4 regions of the Shewanella polaris genome follow, and region 2 is predicted to be linked to each of the others. Evidence: predicted binding sites of a transcription regulator. Region 2 holds the regulator's gene; each other region holds the start of a gene.
What was found. The regulator sigma-54, encoded in region 2, starts transcription at its own class of promoters, with help from an activator protein. The targets are predictions, from matches to a motif close to GTTGGCACGNNNNTNGNNT.
Positions count from the first base shown of each region.

Region 1: a site for sigma-54 is predicted at 3,034-3,052, ahead of fliE (flagellar hook-basal body complex protein FliE). Genes of this name have one in related genera too.
Region 3: a site for sigma-54 is predicted at 5,999-6,017, ahead of FH971_RS13400 (DUF3192 domain-containing protein). Genes of this name have one in related genera too.
Region 4: a site for sigma-54 is predicted at 1,549-1,567, ahead of FH971_RS14270 (flagellar assembly protein FlgT). Genes of this name have one in related genera too.

Region 1 is NZ_CP041036.1:3,172,347-3,179,770, forward strand. Features, by position in the region: gene fliG (flagellar motor switch protein FliG) at 1-894, opposite strand, end outside; gene fliF (flagellar basal-body MS-ring/collar protein FliF) at 887-2,566, opposite strand; gene fliE (flagellar hook-basal body complex protein FliE) at 2,637-2,978, opposite strand; gene FH971_RS13785 (sigma-54-dependent transcriptional regulator) at 3,241-4,590, opposite strand; gene FH971_RS13790 (sensor histidine kinase) at 4,583-5,794, opposite strand; gene FH971_RS13795 (sigma-54 dependent transcriptional regulator) at 5,939-7,369, opposite strand.
Region 2 is NZ_CP041036.1:4,009,262-4,016,685, reverse strand. Features, by position in the region: gene ptsN (PTS IIA-like nitrogen regulatory protein PtsN) at 1-295, opposite strand, end outside; partial or broken gene hpf (ribosome hibernation-promoting factor, HPF/YfiA family) at 298-552, opposite strand; gene FH971_RS17520 (RNA polymerase factor sigma-54) at 549-2,033, opposite strand; gene lptB (LPS export ABC transporter ATP-binding protein) at 2,176-2,907, opposite strand; gene lptA (lipopolysaccharide transport periplasmic protein LptA) at 2,904-3,485, opposite strand; gene lptC (LPS export ABC transporter periplasmic protein LptC) at 3,472-4,032, opposite strand; gene kdsC (3-deoxy-manno-octulosonate-8-phosphatase KdsC) at 4,029-4,595, opposite strand; gene FH971_RS17495 (KpsF/GutQ family sugar-phosphate isomerase) at 4,598-5,575, opposite strand; gene FH971_RS17490 (calcium/sodium antiporter) at 5,620-6,582, opposite strand; gene FH971_RS17485 (ATP-binding cassette domain-containing protein) at 6,771-7,424, shown strand, end outside.
Region 3 is NZ_CP041036.1:3,075,034-3,082,457, forward strand. Features, by position in the region: gene FH971_RS13375 (hypothetical protein) at 1-364, opposite strand, end outside; gene FH971_RS13380 (Nramp family divalent metal transporter) at 1,393-2,658, opposite strand; gene FH971_RS13385 (Mpo1-like protein) at 3,997-4,305, opposite strand; gene FH971_RS13390 (GNAT family N-acetyltransferase) at 4,490-5,119, opposite strand; gene FH971_RS13395 (DUF2789 domain-containing protein) at 5,294-5,524, shown strand; gene FH971_RS13400 (DUF3192 domain-containing protein) at 5,565-5,948, opposite strand; gene FH971_RS13405 (hypothetical protein) at 6,105-6,446, shown strand; gene FH971_RS13410 (Zn-ribbon-containing protein) at 6,450-7,223, shown strand; gene syd (SecY-interacting protein) at 7,288-7,424, opposite strand, start outside.
Region 4 is NZ_CP041036.1:3,289,814-3,297,237, forward strand. Features, by position in the region: gene FH971_RS14270 (flagellar assembly protein FlgT) at 269-1,477, opposite strand; gene FH971_RS14275 (FlgO family outer membrane protein) at 1,748-2,458, shown strand; gene FH971_RS14280 (LPP20 family lipoprotein) at 2,455-2,901, shown strand; one part of gene FH971_RS14285 (IS3 family transposase) at 3,000-3,877, opposite strand; one part of gene FH971_RS14285 (IS3 family transposase) at 3,877-4,228, opposite strand; gene FH971_RS14290 (DUF6268 family outer membrane beta-barrel protein) at 4,337-5,269, opposite strand; gene FH971_RS14295 (TetR/AcrR family transcriptional regulator) at 5,404-6,054, opposite strand; gene FH971_RS14300 (efflux RND transporter periplasmic adaptor subunit) at 6,276-7,397, shown strand; gene FH971_RS14305 (efflux RND transporter permease subunit) at 7,394-7,424, shown strand, end outside.

The DNA.
Region 1 (7,424 bases), 840 kb from region 2:
CTTAGACATATTACCCAAAAGTTTCTCTTTCAGTCCATCATCAGCACCCTTAAGCGCTTTTATCAGAATATCTTGCTGCACTTCACGTAATAAGGCCTGAATACCACGGTCATCCACATCAATAAGGTTTTCAAATACAAACATCATGTCCTGGATTTGCTGTGCCATTTCTTCGTCAGTGTCGCGCATCGTTTCCATGATCTGGCTTTCAACCCCAGTATCAAGATAATTCATAATATTGGCAGCTGCTTTCAAGCCCCCCATCTTCGCGGCTTGAGCACCACCTTGACCAGCGAATTGTTTCTCCATAATGTCATTCAACTCTTGCAATGCTGCAGGTTGAACTTCCTCAAGATTAGCAATACGCATCATTAAATCTAAGCGGGTATTCTCTGGAAACTGGCTAAAAATTTCAGCGGCTTGATCGGGTTCTAAATACGACAATACAATAGTTTGAATTTGAGGATGTTCATTTTGAATGATCGTTGCTACTTGACGTGCATCCATCCATTTTAACGAATCAAGTCCTTTAGCGCCGCTACCCATGATAATTTGTTCAATCAAATTACCGGCTTTATCTTCACCCAACGCAGCGGTCAACGCCTTACGGACGAACTCTTCACTGTTAAAACCAATAGACGAATATTTTTGAATATCATCTAAAAATAATTTATGAACCCCGATGACTTTTTCTTGGCCAAACTCGTCCATAGCCGCCATCGCCATGCCCACTTTTTGCACCTGCTTAGGCTCTAAGTGTTTTAAAATTGACGCAGCATCTGCTTCACTCAAACTCAGCAGTAAAATAGCTGTTTTTTCGACGCCAGTGACAGACTCTGGATCGAAACCCGCAACTGCCGCTTTTTCGGTTTTTTCTTTTTTTTCATTAGCCATTGTCTTGTAACCAATTCTTAATTACTTGAGTGGAAAGTTCTGGCTCATTGGCCACGAGAGCTCTAATTGCTTTAATCATATCATCATCTTTATGCAAATTAGGTATGTGAATTGATCCGTCATCAGCATAACTGTATTCCGCCTCTGTAGTATTAAGCATACCTAAGGTGTCTGCGGCATATTGATCTTCAATTTCGGCTAATTCATGTCCAGGACGCACATCATCAGGCATCTCTACCCCATTCGGATTTGTTAGCTTCTTAAGCATAGGTCGAACCACAGCTAAAATAAGCACTAAAATAACAAGTGCACCTAAAGCCAATCTTATCGCTCGCCAAAACCAAGGCTGCTCCCACATATCCGGCTCTGGTAATTCTTCAATTAACTGATCCATAAAGGGAACGGTAACCACTTCGAGAGCATCACCACGTTGAGTACTAAAACCTACCGCACCTTCTAATAAACGGCGAATATTGGTCAACTCTTGTTCTGTTCTTGGCACCCGTGATACTTGGCCATTCTCATCAACTTGACCGGGCTTAAAGTTAATTGCAACAGATGCACTCACACGGCGTACAACACCAATTTGCTGACGTGTATGGCTTATCGTTGTGTCTAATTCATAATTTCGCGTGGCTTCTTTTGAAGAGTCTCCTGAAGTGGTAGAACTAGAAGCCTCACCTGCTACTTCTGGAATAGCAGACTCCATTGGAGGTTGATTACTTAACGCACCAGGAATTCCACCAATACCTTGACCAGATGAGTTACGTTCAATCGTCATTTCACTGCGAATAGCAGGTAAATCAGGCGAGAAACGTTTAGCTGTTTGTTCCACTGCGGTAAAGTTCATATTGACATCGACTTGAGTGGTAAAATTCTCAGGCCCTAAAATAGGCATCAATATTGATTCAATTTTATTACGATATTCAGCTTCTTTTTGTTGTACCAACTCAGACTCACGACGAGCTCTTGCAGAGGTGCCATCTTGGCTACCAGAATTAAGTAAACGGCCATTTGAATCGGTTACTGTTACGCGTGAAGGAACCAGCCCTTGTACTGCAGAGCCAACAATATCAACAATCGCATCAATCTCTTCCTGGCCTAAACCGCCACGACGAACACTCACCACCACAGTCGCACTTGGTTTAGACGCATTACGAGCAAAAACGTTTTCTTTCGGTAATGCTAAAATCACTTTGGCACGACTAATACTTTTTAACTCTTCTATCGCTCGGGCTAAATTGGATTCTTGGCTTTGCTTTAAGCGAGCTTGCTCCATGCGCTGGCTTACACCAAAACCACTGTCTTGACTTAAATAGTCATTTGCTTGAGTGCTACTTTGAATTCCCGCACGGCTAAGCAGTAATTTTACATCTTGATATTTATCTTCAGGCACTTTCACCACATCAACATTTATTTGATAATCGATTTGGTTTTTATCGAGAACATCTAAGACCTGGATCATTTCTGCGGTTTCCATTTTACCCAATGGGCGATAATCAGGCTCCTGCGCCCACATCATCACAAAAACCGCCAACGCAAGACAGATTGCCAATGCCAGAATCATGATCACTTGACGCATCATGTCGGCACCACCTGCACCGCCAAGCAATCCAGATTTATTCTCTTGCTGGACTCCGTCATCAACTGTTGAATCTGAACCTACCATTATATCTGTGCTCACAATACGTACCTGCTATATCTGATGATGTTATGTAATTTAGTGCTTAAAAACGTTTGCACTAAACAGGCATATTCATAATTTCTTTATAAGCATCGACCAGCTTATTACGTACCTGCACCGTTGCCTCAAACGCAACACCAGCTTTTTCACGCGCAATAACGGTATCAGACAAGGACACAGTGGTGTCGCCCATATCTAAACGAGTGGCCAAATTTGCTGATGTTTGCTGCAATCCATTAACCGTACCCACGGCTTGAGACAGTAGCTGACTAAAATCAGCTCCCGTCGTGTTATTCACTTGTTGGGTTAGGTTAGGACGAATAGATGAACCAATAGAAGGAGCTATTTCGCCACGAAGTGACTGCATTTCTTGCATTAATGGATTTGCGCTAATCTGCATGGTGTAACTCCCTTTCGTCGATTTTTTGACGACAATAATAACTAATAAAGAGTTAAAGCAATTTAGATGCCAAGATGTTAAATAACAGGAGAAAGATAGAAAGTAGGAAGGCAAAAATAACCTATTCACATAATGGAATAGGTTATTTGTTGGTATATAAAGCGGTATCAATCTAATTTAATGAGCAGAAATTAAATTATTAGAGTGCTAAATCATAGACTTAACAAAAAACTGATAACTGCAATTTTTACTATGTAGGTTGCTATGCAGGTAATTGGATCCCCATATCACGCATTTTAGCCATTTTATAACGTAACGTGCGGGCACTGATCCCCAGTTTTTCTGCGACCATTTTCCGACTCCCCTGACATTGATTAAGGGTTTCTAAAATAATCACATGTTCTTGGGCTTTTAATTCATCGCCTAAACCGTCTACGTCAACAGGCTTATCAGTATCAATACTCTCTGTAGAAACCAACTTCACATCGGCAGAGTCAATAATAATATCATTGACGCCAATATCATCATTAGCTCGTAATATCAGTGCACGTTGAATAACATTATCTAACTCACGCACATTACCCGGCCAACGATGGGTTAATAAACGCCTAGTAGCAGCATCATCAAGCTTAGGTACAGAAATCATATTAAATGCTTTTGCATGCTTAATCAGCAAGTGTCGCGCCAAAGGTAGAATATCTGCAGGGCGTTGATGTAGCGCAGGCCAGGTTAACGGAAAAACATTAATTCGGTAGTATAAATCTTCTCTAAACTCACCCGAGGTCGCCATGGCTTTTAAATCTCGATTTGAGGTTGCCAGTACTCGCACATCTAGTTTAATGGTTTTGCGACCACCTAAACGCTCAACTTCGCGTTCTTGTAATACCCTGAGTAATTTAGCTTGTAAGCCAAGTTCCATCTCGGATATTTCATCAAGTAAAATGGTGCCGCCTTGAGCTTGTTCAAATTTACCAGGGCAAGCTTGATAAGCACCAGTAAATGCGCCTTTTTCATAACCAAACAAAGTGGCTTCTAACATGTTTTCTGGTATTGCAGCGCAGTTAATCGCAATAAACGGCTGATCATGGCGTTGACTATGTTGGTGAATAAACCGCGCCAACACTTCTTTACCCGAACCACTAGGCCCCATAATCATGACCGATGCATCTGACACTGCTACCCGCTGAGCCAGCGACAACAAGGCTAAACTTTTCTCATCGGCAACCACAGGTTTATCGTGGTTTTGCTTTAACGGTAAATAACGTGACACCTGATTCAACAACACTTCAGGCGCAAACGGTTTAGCAAGGTAATCTACTGCACCTAATTTCATTGCACTAACAGCGTTGTCAATCGTCGCATAAGCGGTCATTAACAATACCGGCAGTTTAGGTTGATGTTGCTGTAAATAACCCAGTAAACCCAATCCACCAATGCCTTCCATCTGCACATCGCTAATCACTATATCAAAATGGTTTGCTTTCAAGGCCAAAATAGCCTCTTCGGCACTACCGACATCAACACAGTCGTAATGGGCAAGCATGAGAGTATCAAGCAATGCTTCACGTAAATCAGCGTCATCCTCAACTAATAGAATACTTGCTTCAGCCACGCATCACCTCCTGATCAGTTGTTTTTTTAATGTGGGGAAAGCTCAAACGTATATGGCACCCCATACCAGGCTTACATGACAACTGAATGTGCCCGCCATGATTACGTACTACCGACTGGACAACGGCTAAGCCTAAACCTGTACCTTGGCTCTTTGTAGTAAAAAAGGGTTCTAATATTTGCTGTTGCATTGACGGCTCGAGCCCCTTGCCATTGTCGATGACATCTAACAATAGCCCATCTGGGGTTTCACTGGCACTGACTTTTATTTTTGTGGCGCCTGCTTCAATACTATTCATCACTAAATTATTCACCGCAGAGCTCAATGCATTAGCATTGGCAAGCATTAATGAATGCGATGTATCTTCAATGACAAGCTGACAATGTTTTTTATCTGCAATAGGCTCGCAGCTCGCCATTACTTGACTAATAATCTCTTCCATTGTAACTGATTCTGCCATTCCCTCTTGACGACCTTTAGCCATCAATAACATATCATTAACTTGACGCTCTAATTCATTCAATCGATCAACCAACTTAGATTGAAACTTAGTCCGAGCGGAATCTGATAATTTAGGACTGGCGAGATTAGAAGCATAGAGCAAGGCGGCAGATAATGGCGTACGCACCTGGTGGGCTAATGTCGCCACCATTTTTCCTAACGCCGATAAACGTTGTAAATGAGACAGGTTTTTCTGTAATAAACGAGTTTCGGTAAGATCGGTTATCACTATCAACTGTCCAGACTCTGGTGCCAATGGGGTTATGGCCAATTTTACTCGGCGACCATTTTTTAATGACACTTCATGTCCATCATCATCTTGTGGAGCAAAAGCACGATGAATAATGTCAAACCAGCGGGCACCTTGTAATGGACGACCGAGTAACTCGGTTGCAACTGGGTTAGCGAGTGTCACCACGCCATCGCCATCAATAATCACCACCCCAGATGGCATAGCTTGGAGAATATGCTCCATTTGATTAGACATATTGGCGGCCTTACTGGAATAAGCACTAACAACGGGAGCACTTGAATGAGCAACGCTTTGACGTATCACATTAGCATTACGCTGCTGCATAGATACTGAGATAGCACTGTTCTTCGTAGTTTGAGACACTGCATCAGGTGTTCTAAGTGACGAAGCCGACGCAGATAATTCAAAACCTGAATCATCGGTAGGTGATAACGCTCGTGCTGTATACATGGCCGCTCCGTCAAAATAATAACATTTGAAGAACTCAATGCATTTACTGTGCCAAGAAGATTTTATTGATATTTAGGCTTTGACATTCTGTCACCCATAAAAAAACACACCCGAGGGTGTGTTTTATTGGGTTGAGTATATAATTTAGTCTTTACTCAAACCATATTTACGCATTTTTTCGACCAATGTTGTACGGCGAATACCTAGCATTTCAGCGGCTCTTGCAACAACATTATCCTGCAATTCAAGCGCTTGACGGATCATGTCAATTTCCAGCTCCGCTAATAAATCCTTTAAATTAACCCCTTCAGCCGGCAGTTCACTTGGAAAGCGTGTTTCCGGAATATCAACGGGTTCTTCATCACTAAATATCGACGCTAACGCATCTCGCTCTAATTGTTCTTCATTCACTTCGACACAATATTCAGGCACATCAATATAGCGATACTTATGGGGTAGATCATTTACGTCAACCAGCCCACCAGGAAACAAAATGGTTAAACGTTCAACTAAGTTAGACAATTCACGGACATTACCAGACCAAGAATGTTCTTTTAACGATTCAATAGCCCGTTGGGTAAAACGAACCTTGCCACGGCCTTCATTAAATACTCGATTAACTAATTCATGGAGTAATAAAGGCACATCTTCACTGCGCTCACTTAACCCTGGCATTTCAATTGGGAATACATTGAGTCGATAATATAAATCTTCGCGGAACAAATTATCAATAATCATGGTTTCAAGATCGCGATGCGTCGCCGCAACAATACGAACATCTGTCGCGATAGTTTTACTGCCACCAACACGCTCAAATACCTTTTCTTGCAATACACGCAGCAACTTAACTTGCATTTGCAGCGGCATATCACCAATTTCATCTAAAAATAATGTGCCGCCTTCAGCTAATTCAAAACGACCTTTACGTGAAGATATCGCTCCAGTGAAAGAGCCCTTTTCATGACCAAACAATTCACTTTCTAGCAACTCCGCAGGAATAGCACCACAATTGACCGGAATAAACGGTCCATCGCGACGTTCAGATAAATAGTGAATATTACGCGCGACAACTTCTTTACCCGTTCCCGATTGCCCCAGTACTAATACGGTGGCATCAGAACTTGATACTTGATTAATCAAGTGACGAACTTTAGCAATACCTTCGCTGCGGCCCACTAAACTACGAAACAACTTGGTTTGATTACCACTGGTTAATGTGTAGTCTCGTTTAGCTTGACCAAACACTTGACAAAAATGAAGTAGTTCAGTTAATTGTGGATAATTTATCGGTTCTTCGATGGTGCCAAGGAGGCTAGATAAACTGATATCGATATCACCCAGTAACAACATGGGTTGCCAAGGCGCTATCACAGCAATATTTTTAATACTGTCTGTATCAATGTGATCTGTCTCCATGATGAGGGCGCGGAAACGAGATTGCTCGAGTAAGGTCAATAAGCTCTCGGTTGAAACAATCTCACATTCTTCGCCTAAAAATTCGAAAATGCAGCATAAACGAGACACACGCTCTGATGGGGTACCGACAATTAAAATTCTTTGTTCTATTTGCATCATTCAGAAGGCCAAAGCTCTTGTTATAGGTATTTACTCGGGAAGGTTATAGCCAATA
Region 2 (7,424 bases):
ACAGATCAACTGGTTGGTTATCGATTGCATCAAAGGCAATGGGTTCTTCACACTTAATAAATATGGCAATGGGCTGATCGATAGACGTCAATCGACCATGAGGTATCGCGATGCCATTTCCTATACCTGTGCTACCCACTTTCTCTCTCGCTAAAAGGCTTTCAAAAACCTCTTGCGAAGATAGGGGTGGGTACTGGGCAGCGACTAAGTTGCTGATGAGTTCCAGTACTTTTTTCTTACTGCCCGGGGTGGCACAGGTAGTGCACTCCGGTCGCAGAATGGTACAAAGTTCCATCGTTAGTGTTGTGTATACTTCTGTTGGTGTTTAATTACCTGACGGTTGAGCTTATCGATCAGGGCGTCTATTGCAGTATACATATCAGTACATTCTGACATGGCAAACATCACTATGCCATCTGTGATTTTACTGGCTTTTGATCTTTGTTGTAACTTTTATACATTGAGCGCAACGTTTGCATTATGGCTCTGATCGGAGTGTCGTTCAAGCTTTGAAAATTTATCATGAATATATTCCGTTGCCTTGTAGGTTATAAACTCTTACGTTGGTTAGACGGTGGAATCATCATTGCTTCACGATATTTTGCAATGGTACGACGAGCAACGTTTATGCCCTGTTCAGCCAGAAGTTGGGCCATTTTACTGTCACTCAGCGGTTTTTGCTGGTTTTCTGCAGCAACTAATTTTTTGATAAAAGCACGAATTGCAGTAGATGAACATTCACCGCCATCGTCAGTGCTGACATGGCTAGAGAAGAAGTATTTTAGTTCAAACAGTCCTCGTGGGGTGTGCATGTATTTTTGGGTAGTCACCCGTGAAATGGTTGATTCATGCATTTCTACAGCTTCAGCGATATCATTTAATACCATTGGTTTCATGGCTTCTTCGCCATATTCAAAGAAACCTTGTTGAAATTGTACAATGCAATTGGCCACTTTGAGTAATGTGTCGTTACGGCTTTCAATACTTTTAATAAACCATTTAGCTTCTTGCAAGTGGCCTCGAATAAATTGACTATCCGACGGATTTTTACTGCTTCGCGCCATGGCGGCGTATTGTTGATTAACGCCAATTTTTGGCATGTTGTCAGGATTTAACTCTACAACCCATCGGCCATTTTTCTTTAGTACCGTAACATCGGGTATGACGTATTCGTCATCTACGGCAGTAATTAATAAACCTGGACGAGGATTAAGTGACTGGATTAGGGTGATAGCGTCACGCAACTCGTTTTCTTTTAGCTTTGTTTTACGCATTAACAATCTAAAATCACGCCCGGCAATTAAATCTAAATAGTCTTTAATCAGCAGACGAGCATTATCAATATGGGGGGTTGTGTTGGCATATTGCGCTAATTGGATGAATAAGCACTCGCTTAAATCTCTAGCCGCTACACCAACAGGATCAAAGTGTTGAATGCGCTTTAATACGGCTTCAACTTCATCTAGTTCAACGGTTTCATCGCCCATTGCTTCGAGAATATCTTCGGTACTTTGGGTTAAATAACCTTGTTCATCAATAGCATCAATGATAGCGGTGGCAATTGCTAAATCGGTCTCAGAAAAGGGAGTAAGATTTTTTTGCCATTCTAAATGCTCATACAGACCTTCAGTGGTTTCACCTTGGAATGGCATGTCATCGTCGCGCATGCTCGCACTGCCTGAACCTGACATTGGGGAGGCGGTATACACTTCGTCCCATGTCGTATCCATGGCTAGATCATCCATGGTTTCTTTGGTTATAGACTCTGCAGTGTCAACTGTAGAGGTGTCTTTTTCTTTATTAACGCTGCTGTTGTCACTAAAGTCGGTATCAGCTTGGTCTCGATTTTCTTTTGCGGAGTTTTTTGCTTCTGAAAACTCATCTTCTATTTCAAGCAATGGGTTTGAATCCAATGCTTGTTGGATTTCTTGCTGTAGCTCCAATGACGATAATTGCAGTAAGCGAATAGCCTGCTGCAATTGTGGGGTCATGGTTAAGTGTTGACCCATTTTGAGTTGGAGTGACGCTTTCATTTACCGCTTATCCCTAGATGATTTCCATAAAAATGACAATCTAAAATACTGTATTGATTGTTACATACATCAATGACATTTAACGTTATTTAGTTAACGTTCAACAAAACGAGTTAGATAGTTTAAAAGACCCGTAACTTAACTATAGCTTGAATTGTTCACCTAAGTACACAGCTCGAACTTGTTGATTGCTCAATACTTCATCAGGTGTACCTTCAGCAATTAAATTACCTTGGCTAACAATATAGGCCCGCTCGCAAACATCTAACGTTTCACGAACATTATGGTCGGTAATTAATACCCCTAAACCGCGACTTTTCAGTTGTTGGATAATTTTTTTAATATCAATAACTGAAATAGGATCAACACCAGCAAAGGGTTCATCGAGTAAAATAAATTTTGGATTAGCAGCTAATGCGCGTGCAATCTCAACGCGACGACGTTCTCCACCCGACAACGACATGCCTTGATTATCGCGAATGTGGGTAATGTGGAATTCTTCTAGCAAATGCTCAAGTTGTTCAATTCGTTGGTCGTTGTTGAGCTCTTTGCGAGTTTGCAACACGGCCATAATATTGTCGTGTACAGTGAGCTTACGAAAAATGCTGGCTTCTTGCGGTAAATAACCAATACCTTTACGGGCTCGAAGATGCATTGGATCGGCGGTGAGATCGTCATTATCAATTAAGATCCGACCTTTATCGCTTTTTACTAAGCCGACAACCATATAAAATGTGGTTGTTTTACCCGCCCCATTAGGGCCTAAAAGACCCACTATCTGGCCAGTTTTAACCGTTAAACTAACATCTTTAACAACTTGACGAGCTTTATAGCTTTTAGCTAAATTTTCAGCGGTTAAGGTTATTTGGGTCATTGTTTGTTCTGCTTGTTAACAGGGATTTCAGGGAGTTTTTGCTTCGGCGCGGTTTCATCTTGGAAGTTTTCAGGTTGAATAATCGTGATGACCCGATCTTGTCCCTTACCTGTACTTTCAGCTATCAACTCTTGTGCATTGATATTGTACTTAATTTTGTTACCAGTAACTTGGCTTCCTGATTGCTCAAGCTTGGCATTGCCTATTAATGTGAGCGTGGTGCTGGCAAGATCATAAGTAATTTCGTCGGCACTGGCGGTACCTATTTGGCCGTCATCTAATTCTTGTGAAAACGTTGCCGGCGAACCAGTGGCGATAAGTCTTTTACTGGTGCTGTTTTCGGGGGTAAATGCCCGCAGCTGATCAGCATTGATATTAATCGAGCCTTGAACAATGGTAACCGGGCCATTAAAGACAATTTGATTGTTTTTAATGTCGGCAGACTGGCTTACTGCGGCAATTTTTAACTCCTGCATAAGATCACCTTGTTTAGCCATGGCAGGCAAACTCAGTAGGCAAAGTATGCTACTTAATAACATAACATTGGCGCGAGTGTGGAGACGATTAATGTGGCTCATATTTCCCTTCTACCTGGCTGAGTAGCGATAATTTTTGCGAATTCAAGTCTGCATGTAGGCCTAAGCCTTGAATAATAAACCCTTTTCCTTTGATATACACCATCTCCTGCGAGGTACCTATCATAGTGGTTAAATCCACAGTAATGGCTTGGGTGCTCAGTGATTGTAGGGGTTCTTCTATATCAATAGCATCAATAATAACATTATTTTCTAATATGACTTTGCTGGTATTTTTATTTAATCGTCCTCGGTCTGCACTTAATTGCCACTGTGCTTTACCATTTTCAGGATAAATGAGGTAGATAGGTTTGGTAAAGTGAGTGACGTCAGTAGAAGCATAATGTTCCATGTGCTCGGCACTGACTCGACTTTCTACAAAACCGAGTTGATTAAATTCAGTGGTTTGAAGGTTATTTGCAATAAAATCTGGACGCTCAATTCCGCGAACTTTCACGGCCTCCATTTCACTGCGCTTTATTTGTGCTTGCCAGTATAGTATTAAAGCAAGGCCAAAAAAAACTACAATACCTAGCGTGACTCTATTCATATACTCATACCATGAGCAGTGGCAAATTTATCTTGGCTTAATAGTAATAAGTCGGTCAGTTCACGTAGTGCACCGTGTCCGCCATTTAGGGTCGTTGTCATATGGCATTGTTGTTTTACAAACGGATGGCCATCACCGACACATACTGCTAGTCCTACGGCTTTCATCACGGGAAGATCAACCATGTCATCACCAATGTAAGCGACTTCGTCGGCGCTCACATTATACAAAGACATAAGTTGCTCAAAAGGTTCGGATTTATTGTCAATCCCCTGGTAAATATGCGTAATACCTAATGCCGTCATGCGGTTTTCTACTATTTTGGATTTACGCCCAGTGATCACAGCTACATGAAATCCACTTGTGATGATAGAACGCACTCCGTAGCCATCGCGAGTATGAAAGGCTTTCAGTTCTTCGCCAGCATTACTGAGGTAAATACGGCCATCGGAAAATACACCGTCGACGTCACAGATTAATAGTTTAATTTTTTGAGCGCGTAACCACACATCATTACTGATGGGACCGTATAATCCTTGGCGAAACGAGGTTGATTCTGACATGATTAAATGACTCCAGCTTTAACCATATCGAGCATATTTAATGCCCCGATCGGTTGGTGTTTTTCATTGACGACAATCAATCCGTTGATGCTTTTTTCATCCATAATTTGCAGTGCTTGTGCAGCTAAAATACCAGCAGGACTGGTCACACAGTTTTTGGTCATTACGTGTGCTATCGGAGTGGTTCTCAGGTTCACTTCTGCATCGATGACACGACGTAAATCTCCATCGGTAAATATACCCACTAGCTTATTATCATTATCGACGACTGCGGTCATGCCAAGACCTTTTTTGGATATTTCGTAAAGTGCTTCAGTAATACAAATATCATTATGGACTATGGGTAAATCATCACCTTTATGCATGACATCATCTACTTTCAACAATAATTTTCTTCCCAAAGAACCGCCAGGATGTGACAAGGCAAAATCATCACGAGTAAATCCTTTTGCTTGCAATAATGCAATGGCTAATGCATCACCCATTGCTAACGTTGCAGTGGTACTTGAGGTTGGTGCTAATCCAAGTGGACAAGCTTCTTCTTGAACCTGAATACATAAATGGATTTTGGATAAACGTGCCATGTTGGAGTCTGGCTTGCCCGTTACCGCAATAACCGGAACCCCCATGCGCTGTATCACAGGCATCAAGGTGAGTATTTCACTTGATTCACCAGAATTGGAAATGGCGAGCACAATGTCATTTTTTGCTAATGCGCCCAAATCACCATGACTGGCTTCTCCTGGGTGTACAAAAAATGCCGGTGTACCAGTACTGGCAAAAGTTGCTGATATTTTATTACCGATATGACCCGATTTCCCCATCCCCATAACAATGACTTTGCCATTGCACTGTAGGATGAGTTCACACGCTTGGCCAAACTCAACTGAGTCCACGTATTGATATAAATTATCTAAGGCAGCTTTTTCAATATCAATGACTTTACGGCCCCATTGACGAAATTGAGTTTGATTTACCATGTGAATCTCTCTTTTAACTTAATACTTTACCTTAATGCTCCAATCTAATGAGATTGAAATACAACAATTTGGTACGCAATAAAGGTGATTAATAATAGTGCACCATGCCAACGGGTTAGTTGTTGTTTGGCACCACTAGATAATACTAAAACGGCTAATGCAGTACTGGTACCTAAGACCATATAGAAGTCTCTTCCACTGGCTGAGGCATCTATTTCACCAGGGGAAATTAACCCTGGCAGTGCCAACACTGCAAGAATATTAAATAAGTTGGATCCAACAATATTACCAATGACGAGGTCGTCTTCTTTTTTTAGCACCCCAGCAATACAGGCTGCTAATTCTGGAAGGCTTGTTCCCACTGCAATAATGGTTAGGCCGATGACCAGATCAGATAACCCATAAAACGTTGCAATACCCACAGCGCCATCTACCATCCAACTGGCTGAAACCGGAAGTAATATAATACCGACAGTTAGCCAAATGATAGCATGAAAGGTTGGAACATTTTTAGGGATCTCAGATTCAAGTTCTGTATCTAAGTTATCGGGTGTTTTATCTTTAATCGCTTGCCATATGAAATATCCCATTAGCAGAAAAAGTAACACGATGAGCATGCTACCTTCTGTACGCGTGAGCACGCCATCATGTAAGGTGTAACCAGCGAAAACTGTGGCCGCTAGCATAAGTGGTATTTCACGTTTTAAGGTTTTTGATCCTACGCCAATAGCCCCAAATAAGGCCGTTAATCCTAGAATTAAAGTAATGTTTGCAATGTTGGAGCCCAACACGTTACCAATAGCGGTATCACGCATGCCATCCATTGATGCGGTTGCGGCGACAAACATTTCGGGGGCAGAGCTGCCCATTGCAACAATAGTCAGTCCAATTAACATAGGCGGCAAGCCTAAATTGCGTGCAAAAGCGGCTGCGCCGTAAACAAATCTATCTGCACTCCAAACTAAAATAGCAAGGCCAACAATTAACATTAGGATATTAACTAGCATGTGATTCCGATTGTGGTCATTAATTGCTGAGTATTTTCGCTGGATTTTTATCAAATTGAAAGCATTGAGCAGTAATTGTTCTTGTAATGATATGTCGTTACATGGATATAGTTGTCGCTTAATCGACAATTACAGTACAATTTGCGCTTCAACTTAATTCAAGGAAGGCTGTTATCTCCTCAACGCCAATGTCTGATATGAGTAAATCAAATGAAAAACCTTTGGTAGAGGTTAACCATATGGCCTTTAGCCATGGTTCCCGTGTGATATTTAAAGATATTTCTTTATCGATCCCTAAAGGCAAAGTAACAGCAATCATGGGGCCAAGCGGTATAGGCAAAACTACGCTATTAAAATTGATTGGCGGACAGTTAACGCCTAGCAGTGGACAAGTATTGTTTGATGGTCATGATGTGCATAAGCTTAAGCGCAAAGACCTTTTTCAATTGCGTAAACGTATGAGTATGTTATTTCAAAGTGGTGCAATGTTTACCGACCTTAATGTATTCGACAATGTCGCATTTGCGTTGAGAGAACATTCTGGATTACCAGAAGAGATAATCCGCACCATTGTATTGATGAAGTTACAAGCCGTAGGACTTCGAGGTGCGGCGTATATGATGCCGAGTGAGTTATCTGGTGGAATGCAGCGCAGAGCTGCATTGGCAAGAGCCATTGCGTTAGAGCCTGAAATGGTGATGTATGATGAGCCATTTGCGGGACAAGATCCTATTTCTATGGGAATGTTGGTAAAACTCATTCGTAAATTGTCCGATTCGCTAAAGCTCACTTCTGTAGTGGTTTCTCACGATGTAGATGAAGTATTGGGTATTGCAGATTAT
Region 3 (7,424 bases), 930 kb from region 2:
TCGACAAATCAATTAAATCAGAAAACGCTAATTCATAGCTAGTTTCGTCTTTATCTTGATGCAAATCTTGTTGACGTTCTCGGTATTCAGTTAAGCGTTTTTTACCAGGAGTATCACCATTTTCAGACACCAAACTCCAACGTTCAGTTTCAGGTAAGGATGCATTGAATTGTTCAATACGTGTCATGTCTGGCATCACTGTTTGCTGTGAATACTGCCAAAGCACCTTGGTACCGTCATTATTACTATTGAGATCGCTGAACGCTTGATCAACCCATTGTTGTGGTTCTTCGCTCACGACTGCATTGGCGTTATAGCAAACGAATGAAAAACCAACCAATAGTGCAACTTTAAACCCTTTCATGCTATCTCCTTATACAATGGTGAGTTAGATATTGTGTACTTTAATGAGGTACTTTAATGAAGTACTCAAACCCTGCACATAGGCACTTTACAATTTGACAACATAACCACCATTAGTTCCGCCGATACTGAAAAAAAGCCAAAAGAAAGGCCACGACAGTAAATGCCGTGGCCTCTTTGTTTCTTGTTAAGCTTTCCTGCTATAACTGTGCTCCCTGCACCATCCATGCGTATCGCTTGCGTCCTGCTCTATCCTTGCTCAATCCTTGATGTTCCATGTACATAAAGTACTTTCCTTCTTACTCGATTATCCTTTTACCGAGCCTGCTCTATCCTGAGCGTGTCCTTATATCATCCATGAAATTCTTACTTTATCCTGTCGCAAATCATTTGCGTAGAATCTTGCATCCATTGCACACTATCATCCTGATAATGTTATTAAACTCACTTAATCCGCTATTGCGTCCATTGAGCAAGTCTACTGTTTCATCCTGAAACTCAAAATCGTCCATTACGTCCATATACTCATGGTCTTCTAGACCTTTTTACTACCTTGTAATATTCCCGTCCTAGGAACAAACAAATAATAATTCATTTACCGTAACGTAAACAGATACCTCAAAATGATTAAAGTCTCTCACAGATACCAAAATAATAAATATTAAATAGAATCAACAACTTAAATTTAAACTAGAAATATCAACCATCAAATACGTGATTTGTCTCACACGATTTGTGCGATATATCTCACAAAGCAACAAGCAAAATAGGTAAACATTAAGTTAACTGTTAGCATTTACATAACATTATTATTATCGCTACAGTTAGAAATAGGCTCAAACTATAATTTGGTTAGGATTTGGTTCAGTGGAAATACATCAATATGAGAATAATTAAGCTCAGAGCAAAACGGAAAGCTGGAGAGAAGCTACGCAAATGAGTTTTAGTTAAGTTAATAATGAACTAAAAACACCAGCAGTTAAACATTTAACAACAATTTAGGTATTGTTGTTTTAATGACTCACATGTTTACAAAAAGCTTGAAAACAACATTATATTTAAAATCGTTAGAATTACGGCAATCGATAACAATAGCAGATTCATTAATGTTGAATTTTTGTGTTTACCCATCACTTTTTTAGATGACGTCAAATAAATTTGCAAAAAAACGGTAATGGGTAATTGAATACTTAATATCATTTGCGAGATGATCAGACCTTTAAATGGGTCTGAAATCAAAAAAATAATCAACGTTGAAATGACTAATATCCCGGCTACCCCAATTTTAGTATGTGTGTTTCTGATGTTATAAGGTTCTTTAAATAGTCCAGCATAAACGGAGCCACCAGCCATACCGGCGGTAATCGTTGAGGAAATTCCCGCAAACAATAAAGCAATGCCGAAAACAAGAGCAGCCTTTGAACCAAGCATTGGCGCTAAAAGATGTTGTGCCTGCTCTAACTCGGTAACGACTATCTTTTTATCAAAAAATGCAGCCGCCGCAAGTATAATCATTGCACTATTAATAGCCCATCCAATAATCATCGATACTAACGTGTCGGTAAATTCATACCTTAATTGCTTTTTAATAACGGCTTCATCTTCGTTGTTCCATTGCCGACTTTGAATGATTTCTGAATGCAGAAATAAATTATGTGGCATCACAACTGCGCCCAATACAGCCATTACAATCACCATAGAACCATTAGGAATACTGACAGTTACCCAACTTGTTAGCGCTTCTGGCCAGTTAATGCTGACAATGCTCATTTCGTATAAAAAAGAAAAACCAATTATCGAAACAAAACCGATTATCAGTTTTTCAAGCTTGGTGTAAGTGTTTGTGAAGAGCAATACAATAACAATAGCGAGAACAATGACAGAGCCAACGACTATTGGTATATCAAAAAGAAGTTTTAGTGCAATTGCACCGCCGAGAATCTCAGCTAACCCGGTCGATATAACCGCGAAAATGCTGGTCAAAAGGATAACTCTAGCTAGATGAATATTTACGTTTTTCATCGCTGATTCGGCTAAGCAATCCCCAGTGACAATGCCAAGATGCGCAACATTGTGCTGTAGTATAATCAACATCAAAGTCGATAATGTCACCATCCACAAAAGTGTGTAGCCAAACATTGATCCAGCGGCAATATTTGAAGCCCAATTACCAGGATCAATAAAACCTACGGTGACCAGCAACCCCGGTCCCATATACTTCAGCACTTCACTAAACCCATGATTATGTTTGCTTTTATATTCAGGATGCAGTGTAAACAATGACTTGATTTTCATGAAGATTCTGGCTGGCCGTGTAATTACTCATTTGAATTAGACTAAACATTTATCTATTCACTCGCTGGAGGTTGATAGATAGACATCATATTATCCTTGGTTTAAAACCTTATACATTTATTTGATTAACGGTACGCCGTAGAAATAGCATTTAAGTATTTGATAACAATTATAGAAGTAGCAACGTCACACGCTGAAATTCTATTTTATATCATTATTTTAGGCAATAATATCGGTAAATAAACTGAGTAGCATACGCTTAACTGATGACAATAGTTCCGTGTAAAAAAGCTATGACAAATGCCCTAAACCAGTTAAATAACCTAGAACAATAACAAATAATACCCCTCGAACGAGTAGAAAAACAATAATTCCTGATGATAATCCGTGAAAAAATTCTAAGCTAATGAATACCTATCCACATTTGAAATAATAAAAATTTGAATTCATAAAGTGGGTACATAAGAGATTGATATAAATAATTTAAAAAGTAAAATTTTGAACGGTGTTATCAGTACGTTTGTTTCTAAACGGTACATTGCCACTTTAAACAAAAATAATTTTGATCATAAAGCGAGGCTTAAAACATGAGGGAACAACGCAAGCTAGGTATCAGCCAAATTGTTATGTTGTGAATAGTATTTCGCATAACCCAGCCCCAAAAAACATCCACGTTTGGCCAGAAAGCAAAAGGGCACAACCTTACATAATAAGTTTGTGCCCACTGGCACTTTTGTCAGCAATCCTGCTGATATATTGCTCCCTGCGTCATCCATGTACACCAGCTTCCTGCCGTCCTTTTCCCTGTGCTCATTTCCTTGTGTTTTTAATGTGGCTTACCATTTAAAAATACTTATGAGTGTCATTCCATTGAACAGTCGCTCCATCAACTGAGGGGTAAATCTGTTCAATCCGTTGAACCATCCATGCTGCATCCGGCAGTCCTATCCATATATCCTTGTGTCGACAAATTATCGTCTTCACCCATCCTTGATTCGGCTATCCATTTGCCGAGCTTATGCACTATTTCCTTGAGCGTGTCCTAGTATCATCCTTGATATTCTTAAGCATCATTAGTCTTATTTCTAATCCTAAGAAAACCAACTAATGACCCGCTTTCGATAACAATATAGTAACCTAAAAAAGTAATCTTAAAAGTCAGCCAATGCGCTTGAAAAAAATATTTTAGTTTTAAAAAAAACTAAAATAAACCTAATGTACTGATTGTAATTAATTTAAAATAAATCGCGATGCCAAACACTGACAACTTAAGATAAAATACCTTACATGCTTGTAAGATATGTCTTACACCAATGTGAGCAAGTTAATCCTACAGCTTTACTTTCGCCATAAACGCATTAGCATTTGGCCAAACATAACCCAATCAGCCCACAAGCTGTATAACGGATAAGTGAATGTTGCAGGCCGATTTTTTTCAAACATAAAATGCCCTAGCCATGCAAAACCATATCCGACTACAGGTAACCACAGCAACTGCCACCAATGGTGGTTAATCAGGGTATTAACCACAATCACCAAAATAATAGTACTGCCAATATAATGTAGCCTTCTACAAACGGGATCTTGATGCTGAGACAGATAAAATGGATAAAACTCTGCAAATGAAGCGAAACGTTTAGGTTCCATTAACTTACTCCTTTATTTGTACCGTTGACCTTTCGAACAAGATGTATACCAAACGTTTTCAATTACAGTATTCAAGCTAGCGCTTTGTTACATAACACTTCAGTGAAACAACCATTCATTACCGCAGAAAGAATCCACAGTTCCATTCAGCTGAACATACGTGTTAGCTTATTCTAACGTTGCCTTATACCTTACTGTAAAACAAAATTTCACCATCAACGTTACCGATACTGACACTAGCAATATTAGTAAATCCTTGTTGTATAAATGCTTGATGATGCAATGGATTACTTACAAACACCCCTATTCCATCAAGTCCTGGTTGTTCATCACACCAACTCAATACCGCTTGAATTAATTTGGCACCATAACCTTTTTTTTGCTCATTAGGTGATAGAGCAATAAATTGTAAAACCCCACATTTTTGAGATGGGAGATGCTCTACGATACACGTTTCCTTGTCCATTAAACCTTGAGTAGATTTCCATCCTGTACCCAGCATCATTTTCAAACGCCAATGCCAATAACGTCCTTCACCCAAAGGCACTTGCTGAGTAATAACACACACAACACCAATTAAACGGTCGCCATCAAATAGACCAATCAAGGGTTGTTCTTGTTGCCATAATTCATTTAATTCTTCGCGAATAGCGGCTCGTAGTTTCTGTTCATATTGTTGCTTGTCATCTTGGCCAAGCACTTCCATAAAATATGGGTCGTCATGATAAGCATTGTAAAGAATAGAAGCCGCAACGCGTAAATCTTCAGCCGTTAAGTAAACTGCACGTATGGTTTCCAAGGTATTATTGTCCATTATTATTCCTTGTTTTTTGACTCTATAAACTTAACTTAACAAGTTTGAAACAATCTACAAGTTTTGTTTACCCAATTAAGTAATAAAGCCGTTATCAACATCAGTTGTTTGCAATTTAGCGTATCAAGACTGATACTAAAATGGTTTACTTAACCATGACGAGGAATGCTTCAAATGGATACAACATCAAATGATTTAAGCCACTTATTTAAGCAATTAGGCTTACCCAATAATCAAGAGAGCATTAATGACTTTGTTAACAAAAATAAACTTGATAAACATACATTGATGATTGATGCCGATTGCTGGAATTCAAGCCAAAAAGCATTTTTAAAAGAAGAGTTATCTGAAGACGCCCAATGGTCTGAAGTCATTGACCAATTGGACGTGATGATGCGAGCTTAAGAGTAATTTATTGTGAGTGTTAGGTGACACAATTCAATGATTAAATTTGTTGATAGACAGTGTCACCCCAACCCACTAAAACGTCATCTCGAAATACTATTGGCGTACATTCGTCTTTGGTTGTTTTACCATTTCCTTCAGCCCATTGGGTTCGATAAAACAACACTTTGATAGACTGTTCGGCATGGTTTTGAGTTGGCTTAGTATAAGCCTCACTAAAATCAGCAGTGCCCATAACGGTTGTCACTTGATTACTGCTCATCCCTAAAGACAATTTGCTCAACAAATCACGATTTTTATCTTGCTGTTCTTGCCAATAATCGCCACTCTTAGACGATTCATGATCGCCTACACTGATAACACAACCACTTAAGGCTAATGATGTTGCACCAATTAATCCTGCTGCGATAAGTTTTAATTTCATGTTGCATCCTTTTTGTTAAAATATAATCCACATGTATTTACAGATCTTTTAAGCCAAAATCATGACAAAAATAAGACATTGATTTATATAGACTTATTTTTAAATCAACAAAAATTAGTTAATCTCACACTCTTGAATTAAGGAATTTAGCCAACAATGAGTCCAATTGAACAAGTGCTTGCAGCGGCTAAGTCAATTGCCAACAATGGGCATTCCCCTAGTTTGGCACTGATAAAAGGTCGTTTAGGTAATAGCATTCCAATGCCAATCCTAATCCAAGGATTACAACAATTTAAAGCATTGCCTAAGTCTGAGTGGCAAAATATACCTGAATTAAGCGATATCCCTTCTGCCGAAAATTTGCCAGCAGAACATTTGGATCCTGTTATGAAATTACAGCAGCAAGTGAGCGATATGCAGCAACTTATTGTGCAACTCACTCACAGAGTCCACGAACTTGAACAACAAGCCAGCAAAATGAATCATAAGGCTAAATAATCCATGTTTGTTTTTGAACTGCGCTTTGAATGTTTTGCAGATACCACCATTGAGGCAGCAGAAAAAGCTATTAATGGTTTACTTGAGGCTTTGCGTGCCAACGGACAAATATTGGGTCGTGAATTTGCGGTAGCTTTCAACGAAGGCGAATTTAGAGTTCGTTTGTTATTACCTGAAAAAACCAGCCTCGTTAATCGTTATAATAGCCCGTGGGTAAAAATGACATTAGCAGGCTTAACAGCGGCTAAACTATTGGCTCCTAGAGAAAAATTTATCGGCCAAGACATTAATTCTGAAGCCAGCAACACTGACACACCATCATGGCAACTGCTGTATACCAGCTATGTTCATATGTGTTCACCGCTGCGTAATGGAGACAACCTGTTACCAATCCCACTTTATCAACTGCCCGCGACGTTTAATGGCGATCATAAACGCATCATAAAATGGCAAACAGAATGGCAAGCTTGTGATGAACTGCAAATGGCTGCGGCCACTAAAGCAGAATTTGCAGCATTAGATGAAATCACCCGAGCTGACAGTGACCTATTTAGACGTGGTTGGGATTTACGTGGCAGGATAGAATATTTAACTAAAATACCAACTTACTATTATTTGTACCGCGTGGGTGGTGAGTCTTTAGAAAGCGAAATGAACCGAGCTTGTCCACGTTGCGGTTCACATGAATGGAAACTCAAACAGCCACTTTTAGATATGTTTCACTTTCGCTGCGAACCTTGCCGCATTGTGTCAAATTTATCGTGGGATCATCAATGATCCCAATAAGCATTCAATAGCCGCATCGCTCAACGTCATTGAGAGATGCAGGTTACGGCTATCATTATTTGTTTCCACGCAATGATTGCCACATGCTATTGATCCGCTGCCAGATCCCAGGATGATCGGTAACCGTAGAGGTATCTTCGATAGGTTTAACGGGTGGTTTAACCACGGGAGACAACTGTTCGATAAATTGGC
Region 4 (7,424 bases), 720 kb from region 2:
TATATTAACAAATAAGTATATAAAATAGGAAATCTACCCCTTAGGAGGCGGCTGCTCTATCCTGTTGAGCTATAGAGAGACCCAGTGATTATACTGAGTTTATAATCGAATTAAACCTTTTATATTTAATTGCTTGATTAATAACCAACTAATTCATAATCGCCTAACTCTTAGCATTTAGCACTTAGCACTTAGCACTTAGCACTTAGCACTTAGCACTTAGCACTTAGCACTTAGTTTGGAACAATTAGCTTCTAGTAACCAATCATTAGTTCTTAATCGCAATGTCGTTCACTTGAATATTGTCAGCACTGTCGATACCGTCAAAAATTGCGGTTGAACTGTCTTCAGTAACTTGTTCAATAACCACATTTGCACGGCTTTTTGTAGCGATGGCGCGCATGGAGTTGAATCTGTCTGGGATATTTTTTTGTAATACAATTTGGAATTTATCACCCATTTTGACGCCATTTTTACGACCTAAGTTGATGATAATACGATCCCCTTGCCTAGCAACAATTTGGCCTAGTAATGGACGACAATTTAACTGCTTATCCAGGGACATCACACTTTGTTGTAAAACATCACTAATAGCCTGTCCATAGGAAGAGCGCCAAAAGCGTTGGTTAGCAGGAGAGACTATTTCTTGTCTTTCAAACTCCCAAGGCGCTGATGTAGCAAACGATTCTGACCACACAACTTCGCCACTGATACCATGATAAAGAGTTAATTTTATCATAAATTGCCTAAGCGGATCATCGTCTACCAACCCCATATAACTGCTTTGTACCGGTTCAGTAGAAATATCAATAATTTCTGGTTGCAATACATATTGGCTGTCGGTGATTTCACCTAACCAACTAGGAATACGGTAACCCTTAAAATTAACCAGTTGATTGGTATTATCAATTTTTTCGTCGGCGTGTAATCGAGCGAAACTGTACCGAGATTGAGCGTTGATGATTTTGCCTAAATGTTCAGTAATCCGTTGTTCAAAGTTGGCCAGTTGTCCATAGCGTAACTGGGCGCGTTCTTGTAAATAGGCTTGTGGCAACATAATGGCGGCTTTGAGAGACTGGCTTTTACATTGTGCATCTGGTTCTTGTTCACCTAGCTCAAGTTGTAAAACCACGGTAATAGTGTGCTGGCTGATCATTTCACTCATTAATTCAACATTATTGGCCGATCCCATCCGTTGAATTTGAAAGGTATCTTGAATAAGCCGACCTTGGTTGACTTGTTGTTGGCTGGAAAAGTTAACCCCGGCTTTTAAGCTGGCATAATTTAATGCTTGGCTAATGGCATCTTCGCGGGCTTTATCAATATCGCCATTAACAATTTTGGCCTTGCCAGTAACTTCAATTTGTTCAGCAGAAGCTGACATTGTCGCCAGCAAGCCACTGACACATAGCACGACTATTGCTGCAATATGACCGAAGGGATTAGCTCGGTTAGTAGGGCTTTGTTTGATCAGCATGCGATGTCCTAATGTCAAAAAAACGTCAATTTGGCCTAATTACACCAATTAAGATTACTCTATTTTTAACAAAGCAAAAATTGTGCCTATTAACATTTTTGTAGTTATTTTTCGATCTAGTGTAATTATAGTAAAGCTTCTTGTGCATATGCCGATATAGGGTGACGAACGATAAAGAAGTAAGTTAATGACCTTAGTCAGTGGTACACAAGGTGATTAAATAGCTCATTTATACCAAGACTTGCGGCATTAAGTGTTAGAGGAATTATTATGATTAACAGGCTTTTTATCCCCACTGTCATGCTCGCATCGTTATCATTAGTGGCATGTACGCAAACGCCTAACGAAGCCAATAACCTTGCCTTTAGTAACAACGGAAAACTGGTCAAAGTTACCGATAAAAATAACGCTAAAAACAAAACGCTAGCTTATGATATTCAGGACGTTGGATTATCGCCTAAAGGGCAAGTTAATGTGTGGGCCGAAAAGTTAGTCAACGAGTTAGTGCTGCAGAATGACGCTTTACGACCTGATCAACCACTGCTTATATCTACGCCAGTAATGGCCAGTAATTTAAATACCACCAACGAGTTGGCATTACAGTTACAACAAGGATTACTTGCAGCCTTTCATGCCCATGAATTTAACTTAGTTGATTTAAATGTTGCGACTAGTTTACGCGCGACAGAGCAAGGCGAGTTTATGTTGAGTCGGAATTGGGAGCTTTTACGCTCAGATTTACCGGTATCACATGTGTTAGTGTCAACCATGGCCCTAACACCTGAAGGCATTATGTTTAACGGCCGAGTGGTAAATATCACCAATAATCGGGTACTTTCTGCAGTGCAATCATTTGTAGCAGCATCGAGCTTATCGGGATATTTACAGCCTTCTGAAATTATTGAATCTCGCAACGGTTTGTTGTATCGCCACGAAAAGCGAGGCGACAGTCGTTACACCGTATTAGGAGATAAGCTATGAAATCGCTGATATTAATAATGCTGTTGGTACTAAGCGGATGCGTCAGTAAGGACAAATATGTTCAGTGGGAAACTGAAGCTCCAGCCTCGTTTCCAACCCTAACAGCAATTGGTTACGCACCTTTAGCAACACAGCCGAGTAAAGAAGCGTCACATCGTATTTTAATGGCAATGCAGGCGTCAAAAATTGCCGCTTATCGTGAGTTAGCTGAACAAGTTTATGGCCAAAAGGTTACGGCTAATAGCGACGTGAGTGAGTGGTTATTAACTGATGATAACGTTAAGTCGAGCGTTAGTGGCATTATCCGTGGAGCAAAAGTGGTTAAGACCTACCCTTCTGGTGAGTTTTATGTCACAGAGCTCGCTTTGGACTTTAAACAAGTATGGCAATTGTACGAACAACAAAATCGCCCTAAACGGGTGAAAGATGTTACCTACTTTTAAGTGATAATTAGCTTGATACCTAATGTTCGCTAATCTTTGAGTTAATTAGCTTGCTTAAACCAAAATTGTCTAGTCCTAAAATAGGTTGACGGTTTTTATTAAGCCAGTTGGAACTCCCGACTGGCTTTTTCATGCACTTCGTTTGGGGTTTTCATTCCTAAACTAAGGTGCGGTCTTAACTCGTTATAAATCCTAATAGATTCTTTGATGAGTATTGCCAGCTCCTTCATCGTACGACAGCGGTAAAGTAAAAACTCTTGCTTCAAAATACCATTCACTCGCTCAGCTAACGCATTCTGATAACAATCATACCCATCTGTCATCGATGGCCTTATCGCATTCGCAGCCAATTTATGTTGATATTCTGCTGAGCAGTACTGTATCCCTCTATCTGAATGATGAATGACATCACTGGTTGTCTGACGATTCTTTATCGTCATCTCCAATGCTTTAACAACATCACTGGCTTTCATTTCATCACTTAATTCATAACCCATTATTTTTCTTGAATATGCATCTGTGACTAATGATAAATAGTGAGTTCCTTCGTCTGATTTTACGTAGGTTATGTCACTGACAAATACCTCTTCAACGCTCTTCACCACTCTGTCTTTGAGTAAGTTTGGGTGTTTTCTCAACCAATGGTGGCTATGGGTTGTCTTGGTGTAATTCTTCCTAGGCTTTACTAACATATTGTGTTGTTTTAAATACTGAAATAGGCCGTCCCTACCTAGCTTTATGCCTTGTTCAAGTAACTGTGGCTTGATGAGTTGATAAAGCTTACGCGTACCCACTCTGGGCATGAACTGACGCCAATACATAACCATAGTCATCACCGGTTTTAACATGTCAGCTCTTGCTGCTAAGCGCTGCTTCCATTGATAAACAGCTTGTCTTGATAGGTTAAACTGCCGACTCGCTGTCGCTAGCTTTACAGTGCCTTTTTCTTTGGCAAGCCAGAGCGTTCGGCTAAGTACTTTTTTTCTAAATCAATACCGTACTCATTTTTAAGTAACTCGACCATATCGCCATAAATCATATTTTTCATTTCGAGATTGGAGACTTGTTTCTCTAATCGTTTGATTTTCTGGGCGGGTGTTTCTGTAGATTTGGACATAGGTGAATGCTCAATCGGCTGGGACCAATCTAATCTACCATGTTTTCGTAACCATGTTAGGACGGTACTTCTCCCTTGAATGCCATAGTGGTTTTGAGCTTGCTTATACGTTAGCTCGCCTTTTTCTACTTGACTAACAACCGCTAATTTAAAGCCTAATGTGTAATCTCGTTGAGTACGTTTTATATTGATTGATACTGAAGGTTTCATAGATAAGTCTCCAATGTGTCAACTTATCTCAGGACGGGACAAATGTTTATACAAAAAAGCCGCTGATTTAAGCGGCTTTTTTGTTATCGGCTGTGTTATCGCTCATTGTTAAAACGATAATTTAAACGCTAAGCCAAATGCGGCCTGGTTTTCCATGTCTTCAGTAACGTCAGGATAACTTAACTCCATTTCTCCAGCAAAATAGTACCCTGCATAAGCATTAAGGCTAGTATTACTGGTCGCTTTCCAGCCTGCACGGGCAAAGCCAACCCATTCTTTTACTTCAATGGTTTTGTCATCGTCAGCAATTAAAAAACGCTCGGTTCGCATTGAGCTTCCCACGCCAAAATCCCAGTCCCTATTATATTGATAGCTTAATTCTAACCCTGCAGGGCCACTAAAACCGGCTTGGAATGGGTTAGCAAGTACCCACTTATCGTTTATTTGCCAACGAACCGCCAAATAAGGAATCGTACGTACTTCTGAAATATCATTTAAATATGCAACGCCAACACCCAACATATTGCCCGAATCAAAACGGTACATTCCCGATGCGACTACACCATAACTTTGCGCGTTTGAAGATGATGCAGTATCAGCATAGGCGTATTGCAGTTTGGGGGCGATAAGAAACATCCAATGATTATCAAGACGGTAAGATAACGATAAACCAGCACTGTACTGATGTATGGTTGACCAAGGTTGAACAGTTGAATATAAAGGAGTGTTTTGGTTTATTTCCCAATCGTAATCGAGGTTATCGTAGCCTAAGCTTGCTCCTATAGACCACTGGCGATTAAGTGGCATGTTGGCCGAAAAACTGGTTTTCCATGTATCTCGCTGTAACTGATTAGCGTTAGTGTCATCAGTACCAACATTTGCAGTGCCCGTTGATGTACGAGCCACGGTGAGTGAAAAAGGTGAACGATCTGGGGCTGCTAAAGCTTGCTGGCTTAACAGCAGACCTGATGCCAACAAAATTGACAAAGCTGATTTACTCAATGATTTTGGCTGAATTACGTTAACGTTATAAAGCGTCATATCGATCTGCTTCCCTTCAAATAATGAGATAAGTTAAGTATTACCTTGGTTTCATTGCACCTTGGTTTAATTACACTTCGGTTTAATGGAATAGCAATACTGTTTTCGAGCCAATTAGGTTCAACTTTTATGGTTTATTTTACGTCAACTTGGTGAGCTCGCAAAAACATCACGGCAGTATCTTGTATGTATGCTTGTCTGGATATCAGTAAATCACCGATCTCCAAGCCTAACTCTAGACGTAATTTAAGTTCGCCAAATAACATTAAACATAATCTAACTGCGCTTTCATGCGGATTTTCAAACAAGTATTCGCCGTGATCATTGACCTTTTTTAAATAATTTCTAACCAGTCCGAGTACGTGCTTGGGGCCAGCATCATAAAATAATCTAGACACTTCTGGGTGAGTATCAGCTTGAGCTACGCAGGTTTTAAATACTGTCATGGCCTCTTTGCTAACAATCATCTCACCAAATTGCTGAGCAAACTGCAAAATAACCTGTTGAGGTTTACTTGCATCAACTAAGGCATCGTCAGTGAGTTGATGCACAACACATTTAGACTCAATCGCGGAAACAAACAAATCATCTTTGGAGCCAAAATGAGAATAAACGGTTTGTTTTGATACACCAGCATGTTTTGCCACTTCATCCATGCTGGTATTAGGAAAACCCTGATGGCAAAAAAGGTCAATGGCAGACTCAAGTACCTGGGCACGCTTTTGCTCACTGCGGCTCATATTAACTTGTCCGTCATTATTATGCGATGTGTGTTCTTTTATCATGTTGGTTCCGTAAATTAACCCATTAAGCAAACTCGAGCTTCAGTAATACAGCTCATTATTTAGCGTTATAGTAACCAAAAATAGACTGGACAGTCTAGTCTTATAAACCTAGACTACTGAGTCTAATTAACATTTAAATTACATATTGCGATTTGAAATAAATGCTTTCATTAAGATAAGCCAGACAGACACAACCTATTACTATGCAAGGAAGACACTTTATGTACGCGTCAAAGACATGCACCCCAATCATTCGATACTTGGCGCTAGGTTTAAGCTTCATCGCATTAGGCGGTTGTGGCTCTGAGGTAAAAGAGCATTCACAAATAACCGAGTATCAAACGGTATTGTCACAGCCTTTGTCGTTAAGCGACCGTTATCAGCATATTCAAACTTACACAGGTACTATTCGCTCGGCCAATACCACTGGGATTGGCTTTGAACTTGCGGGTAAACTCAATAATATCTTGGTCGACAGTGGCGATACGGTTAGCAAGGGACAAACATTAGCTAAGCTTGATACTGATTTATTGATCGCAGAGAGGCAGCAATTACAAGCCAGTTTATTACAAACTCAAGCGGATATAGATTTAGCAAAAAGCACCTTAGCTCGTACTCAAAAGTTGAAACAACAAAACTATGTGTCTGAACAGCAACTCGATGAAACCCAACAACAAGTTATCAGCTTACAAGCTAACCAGAAGCGTATAGAAGCCAGTTTAAGTGCGACCAATTTAAAAATTGAAAAATCAACCTTACTGGCCCCATTCAATGGAAAAATCAGTCAACGTTTTCATAATGTCGGCGAAGTGATTGCGCTAGGTAGTCCGGTTTTCACCTTAGTCGGTAACAGTCAGTCTGTGGCTTATATTGGGGTACCCATTGACATCGCACAGCAGTTAACCGCCGAGCAGATGGTAGATGTCCGTGTAGGTAAACAAACCTTTCCCGCTAAAATTGCCGGCATTAGCGCCGAAGTGAACACGATTAGCCGTACAGTTCAGTTACGTATTTTGTTACCCGATTCAGCAAGAGTCATCAATGGTGAGATAGCATACTTAGCTTATCAGCAAGATGCTCTGGAACCTGGTTATTGGGTACCAATGTCGGCCTTAACTGACGGAGTTCGCGGATTATGGAATGTGTTTGCCTTAGTTGAGGCTGAGCAAGGCTTTTATACCATTGAACGTCGCGATGTAGAGATTATCTATACCAATGAACAACAAGCATATATTCAAGGAGCCATAAAACCAAGCGATCTAATTGTGTCACAAGGATTACATAAATTGGTCGTTAGCCAAAAAGTGACTCTCGCTCAAGCTGAGAAAACGGGGGCACTATGATTAAAGCATTTTTAGAAAATGGCCGCC